Regions from separate parts of the Paenibacillus sp. AN1007 genome, predicted to be linked through region 2. Evidence: riboswitches for the same ligand, from Rfam matches in the RefSeq annotation. Region 2 holds a riboswitch; the other holds the start of a gene.
What was found. A riboswitch is a leader RNA that binds a small molecule or an ion and turns the genes downstream of it on or off. The one in region 2 is predicted to bind S-adenosylmethionine.

Region 1: another riboswitch for S-adenosylmethionine. It lies ahead of mmuP (S-methylmethionine permease); the one in region 2 lies ahead of ABXS70_RS02040 (methionine ABC transporter ATP-binding protein).

Annotation. Positions count from the first base shown of each region.
Region 1 covers NZ_CP159992.1:140,605-143,766, forward strand. The annotation lists gene ABXS70_RS00605 (spore germination protein) at 1-533, shown strand, start outside; gene ABXS70_RS00610 (Ger(x)C family spore germination protein) at 530-1,732, shown strand; SAM riboswitch class I at 1,819-1,920, shown strand; gene mmuP (S-methylmethionine permease) at 2,012-3,162, shown strand, end outside.
Region 2 covers NZ_CP159992.1:457,064-460,225, reverse strand. The annotation lists gene ABXS70_RS02045 (methionine ABC transporter permease) at 1-442, opposite strand, end outside; gene ABXS70_RS02040 (methionine ABC transporter ATP-binding protein) at 442-1,476, opposite strand; SAM riboswitch class I at 1,598-1,736, opposite strand; gene ABXS70_RS02035 (Cthe_2314 family HEPN domain-containing protein) at 1,910-2,629, opposite strand; gene ABXS70_RS02030 (heme A synthase) at 2,882-3,162, opposite strand, start outside.

The DNA of each region.
Region 1 (3,162 bases), 320 kb from region 2:
AACCTTCACTGCTTTCGTATACAGGTTACGAAGTGATGCTGGTCATTACGGCATACATGCAGAACCCGAAAAAAAGCAATAAGGCGATGACATGGGGGCTGGGGATATCTACAGCGATCTATCTAATCACGGTAGTTATGGTCGTCGGCAGTCTGTCCCTCGACGGGATTAAAACGAGAACTTGGCCGACACTGGATTTGGTTCGTAGTTTCGAGATTCAAGGGTTGATTTTTGAACGCTTTGAGTCGTTACTGCTGGTTATATGGATTTTGCAGATTTTCTCTACCTTTGCCATCACGCACTACTGTGCTTCGGTGGGAATTCGTGATCTGTTCAAAGCTAAAAAGATGCGCACCATTATGTACGTACTTCTGCCGTTCATCTATTTGGCAGCCATGATACCTAAAAATGTATATGAAACCTTTGCACTTGGTGACATGCTGGGCAATGTGTCTGTCGTGTTGTTTGCTATTATGCCCCTGGTACTGCTGCTGCTGAGCATTATTCGCAAAAAAGGAGGTAAACAAGCATGATCTCACTCCGTATGTGGCTGCGTATCATCTCGGCATTATTAATTCTCAGTCTGATCTCGGGATGCTGGAGCAGCCGGGAGATTGAAGAGTTGAGTCTGTATGTCGGTCTCGGAATTGATGTTGGAGAGGAAACCGAATTTGAAAAGATTATATCCGCTCAGGGAGGACGCTATCCCAAAGAAGACAATGTCACGGCAACCGTTCAGATTGCTCCAGGGAAATCCAGCGGTCAGCAGAGTGAACAGGGAGGTTCACCTTCAGCGGGGAAATCCTCTTACTCCAACGAACGACTTACGGGGGACTCCATGCTTCAGATTTTTCGTCAATTTTCCCTGCGTAGAGATCGTCCGCTTATTGGACATCATCTGAAAGTGATCGTCATCTCCAAGGATATCGCTAAAAAATTCGGGTTGAAACAGCTGCTTGATTTTGTGCTCCGGGATAACGATATTCGCCCAAACTGTCTTGTGCTGATCAGTCATCAACGAGCATTGGATGTACTCACATCGAGAGATCCTTCCCGGATTCCAGCCTTCTATCTCACGGGAATTATGAACAACTCCTATATATCCAATAAAATATTGGAGCCTGTTTCCCTTGCCAAACTGGATGCACAGATGCAGTCCGGGTCCAGCTTCCTGCTGCAAAATGTACTCAATGCAGAGGGAGAGGATAAGTTTTCCGGGGGCAGCATATTTGCAGCTAAAACAACGAAATTTGTGGGAGAGCTCAGCCAAACCGATCTTGAGGCTTTGTCATGGATTATTCCCGATCAACACGGAGGTCTCATAAAGACATACAGTAAAGAAGGCTTCACGATTCTTTATGAGATTAAGAAAAAAAAGATAAAAATCATTCCAAAGGTGGTCGGAGGCGACATATCGTTCCACGTCAAGGCAGAGTCCGAAGGCTGGTTAATGGAGGACTGGCGTGCTCCTGAAAAAGAAGAGAAGGGAGCTTATTTGAAGGAACTGGAAAAGGATTTTGCCAAGATCGTGGACCAACAGATTGACCAGATGCTTTACAAACTCCAGCATACCTATAAGGCTGACGTTGCCGGTTTTCGGGACAGCATCCGCATCCATTACCCCAAAACATGGAAGAAGGTTAAAGACAACTGGGATGAGGTGTTTGCGACAGTGCCCATTACGTATGAGATCAAAACGAGTGTGGTGAACCCGGGATCTTCTACAGAATAATTTGATGCATGTATGACTGTACGGAGATGCTGGTATTTAAATGTTGACACATCAGGCGTCAATCGATATAGTTATACAAAATCATTTTCTTATCCAGAGAGGTGGAGGGACTGGCCCTTAGAAACCTCAGCAGCAGATCTGAAGGATACTGTGCTAATTCCAGCGGGTGAAAGCCTGATAGATAGGAGCGTTTGTTTTTATTTGTCAGCAGCGGCGCACTCTTCGGAAAGAGTGGGTCTTTTTTGTTTGTTCTGGATGAAGAAGCAGGGAGCAGGTCATATGGAGAACAGCAGCGATAAAGGTCAATTTCAGCGAAAAATGAAAACAAGGCATGTGGTCATGCTCTCCCTTGGCGGCGTCATCGGAACTGGGCTGTTCCTCAGCTCGGGGTATACCATTCAACAGGCCGGACCCCTTGGAACGATTCTGTCTTATCTGATTGGCGCATTGGTGGTCTATCTGGTGATGCTCTGCCTTGGCGAACTGTCAGTTCATATGCCCGAGACAGGAGCATTCCACAGTTATGCAGCCAAATATATCGGACCAGCTACAGGGTATACTGTGGCATGGCTTTACTGGCTCACCTGGACCGTGGCGCTGGGTTCGGAATTCACAGCCGCCGGGCTGCTTATGCAGCGCTGGTTTCCGTCCGTGAACGTCTGGATCTGGAGTGCACTGTTTGCCTTGATGATATTCCTGTTTAATGCGTTCACGGTCAAACTTTTTGCAGAATCGGAATTCTGGTTCTCCCTGGTAAAGGTGATGACGATTATCATCTTTATTATTCTTGGCGGGGCCGCCATGTTTGGTATCATTCCCATGGCGGATGCTGCACCGGCTCCGTTCTTCTCTAACATTACCGCATCAGGGTGGTTTCCCCATGGCGCGACTGCAATTCTGATGACGATGCTGGCTGTCAATTTTGCCTTCTCGGGTACGGAACTGATTGGAATCGCCGCAGGTGAGACGGAAAATCCGGAAAAAACGATTCCGAAAGCCATCCATACCACGTTGTGGCGCCTGATCATTTTCTTTATCGGGACCATTGTCATACTGTCTGCATTACTGCCGATGTCGGATGCGAGTGTGCTGGAAAGTCCATTTGTGGCTGTCATGGAGCGGGTTGGTGTCCCGTATGCGGCGGACATTATGAATTTTGTCATTTTAACAGCAATTCTGTCAGCGGCCAACTCGGGACTGTATGCTTCCTCACGGATGCTCTGGTCACTGGCAGATAAAAAGACGATTTCTCCATGGTTTGCCCGCCTGACGAAAAGCGGAGTACCGTTCAATGCGCTTGTGCTCAGCATGGCTGGCGGCGCCTTGGCTTTACTGTCCAGCATCATTGCACCCGGGACGGTCTATATTACACTTGTCTCCATCTCGGGTCTTGCGGTAGTGGCGGTGTGGATGAGCATCAGCGCATCCCA
Region 2 (3,162 bases):
AGCCAGGTAAAGCCTCGGGCAGAAGTACCCGTCTGACAATCTGTCCTGTGGATGCCCCCATTGCCTGTGCCGCTTCAATGACACCGCGATCCACTTCACGAAGTGTATTTTCTACTAGACGGCCAAAATACGGAGCGGCCGAGATAACTAGAGGTGGAATTACACCTAACACTCCGGTTGCAGTACCCACTAATGAACGGGTGAAAGGGATAATTGCAACAATTAATATGATGAAAGGTACAGAGCGCAAAATATTTACAATGACGGACAATATGATGTAGGTTATTCTTGATTTTGCTGATGCCGAGCGGCTCGTCATAAACAGGATTACCCCCAGCGGGAGACCTAGAATAACGGTAAATAAACCTGCTGCCGCCAAAATCTGCAGGGTTTCAATGGAGGCCGTGCCAACCTCTTCCCAGCGTACTTTGGAAAAATCCATTATCGCAGCACCTCCACATCAAGTCCTTCTGCGGTTAATTCAGACAAAGTCTGCTCAATCGCAGGGAAGTCACCCTCAAAACGTACCGTCAGCTGCCCATAAGGAACCTGCTTGATCGTAGAGATGGTGCCCTGCAGAATGGCAAAATCCACACCCGTTTTGCGAACGGTTCTCGACAAAATCGCTTCATACGTTTTATTTCCAAGAAAGGATACTTTGACTAGTTTGGAAGATACGCCTGTTGGCAGTTCGGTTCCGGCACTGTTTAAGACCGTTTCTTCGAGTGCCAGTCCGCCTTCGCTGTCACGTGAGACGAAATCCCGGGTAATCGCATGCTGCGGTTTCAGGAACACTTCTGTCACGGGTCCTTGTTCCACAATGCCGCCTTGGTGAATGACCGCCACCCGATCGCAGATATTCTGAATGACATGCATCTCATGTGTAATAAGTACTATGGTCAAGTTGTACTTTTCGTTGATATCCATAAGCAGCTTCAGTATCGAATTCGTTGTCTGCGGATCAAGTGCCGAGGTTGCCTCATCGCAGAGAAGTACACTCGGATCACTTGCCAGAGCTCTCGCTATACCTACCCGCTGCTTCTGTCCGCCAGACAGCTGTGCCGGATATTTACTGCTGTGCTGCTCCAGACCAACCAGTGCCAGCATTTCCTTCACCTTGCGATCAATCGCTTCCTTGGGGGTGTTCACCAGTTTTAACGGGAAAGCAACATTATCGTAAACCGTTGCAGAAGACAACAGATTGAAATGCTGAAAGATCATACCAATCCTGCGTCTTTGCTGCTGTAATTCGCTTTTACTCAGCTCGGTCAGGTTAATGCCATCGACCCAAACCTCACCCTCGGTCGGCCGCTCGAGCAAGTTGATACAGCGAATCAGCGTACTTTTCCCCGCACCCGAGTGACCGATCACACCGAATATTTCACCTTTTTGGATATTCAGATTGAGTTCTGACAACGCTGTAGTTGTTTTCCCGCGTTTGCCATATGTTTTGGTTAATCCAACCAGTTCAATCAATAGTACTGCTCCTTCCCCATCACCTACATATATCTTTACCCGAAGGAAGGGAAAACTCCCCTTTTAGCACAAAAAAAGAGCCCTTTGCAGATACAAAGACGGCTCTTCACGTGAAATGACCTTCTCATCTGCCAAAATCACACTTCATGATTCTGTAGGAATTAGCACCTAACACCTGAAATAAGAGACATTAAAGTCCATCATCGCAGATCGGTTGCCGGGCTTCATCGGGCCTGTCCCTCCGCCACTCTCGATAAGAGAAATATACAGTTGTAGAATTATATAGGTTCATGTAGTTCATCATATATAATGAGCGAACTGCATTAAATGCTTAATTACAGACACGATTCCATGTATGTTTCGATCTGGAACTCAGTATAGTCAAACTATTCCGATTTGTCAAATGGTATTATTTTCGGAGTCTGTCATGCCATTAACGTCTCGCACCCTGCTTACGCCAAATTTTATTGATGTATCGATACGCTGTATGCAGCGTTTCACAGACCATATCCACACCCTGCTGCATCTCAAGCAGATGCTGATCCAGATCCTCCAGCTTCACCTTCCCCTGCATCGTTTGATGCAGCTGCCACAAATCATCCTGCATCTCAGAATTCATATAATGTATCTCCATATTACGCCGCTTACGCAGACGGCTCATCGGTTCACGGTATTTATCCTTAATCTGAATGAGCTGCAGTGCCAATGCATGATGCTCCCGGTGATAATCAAACTGCCTCAGAACGGTATAATACGAGAAATGCACCTTCGTTTTGGACGTATTCAATTGAAAAATTTCATTTAATACGGTGCCCAATTTGTCCAAAATCGCGAAACATCTTATGAACGCGTCTTTGTAAAAATAAACATAACGAGCATACTCCGCTTTTTCCGCTGCACTCATATCTTCCGTGGAACCGGCCACCACTTTTTGACGAAAATGGGCTGCAGCAAAACAGCTCTGCTCCAGTTCATCCAACGAGGAGATCAGTCCTTGAGTCCATACATACAATTTCCGATAGTCATGATTCGGGTCATGATCCACATGCATCTGCCGCTCAAAAGATTCCAGCGTAAATGCCATAGTATCCATAGCTTCCTTCAATAATCCCTGATTAACCCGGGGCTTTTCACCAAGTAAAGTTCGCAGCATAGATGCCCTCCTCTTTCTCGCTGATCCTACAAAATATATATCGTCACAGCTGATCAACTGCTGAAGGCCGAAGCAAAAGTTCCCGAATTCCATCATCATTACAGCTTCGTTTAGGTTGCCCTGCAGCCTCAAACATCAAACAAAAGTCCACCTATCCAATGATGTACATCACCGGATGGTGGACTTTACAGCAAAATCCAGTACAGTTATTGATGCATTATACAGCATCACTATTTGTAGCGAAAAAACCTTTTAGAACCGGTTAACCGGTCGATGGAGCTTGTACACAAGGAAACTCATATAGGTCAAAATCCCGAAGAGTATGGCAATGTCCAGCATATGTGCCAGCGCCACAAACATGTAAACCTCTGGGCGGCTGATCGTCCACATCATGAACATACCGATGACCACTTGTAACAGAATCAAGACTACAGATAGTACACCAAGTGTCCGCAGTTCACGGTTATCAGGGTGTTTACGATAAGCAAAATGCCCCAGAATAGCAATAACAATAACAAGTGATACAGCTGCCA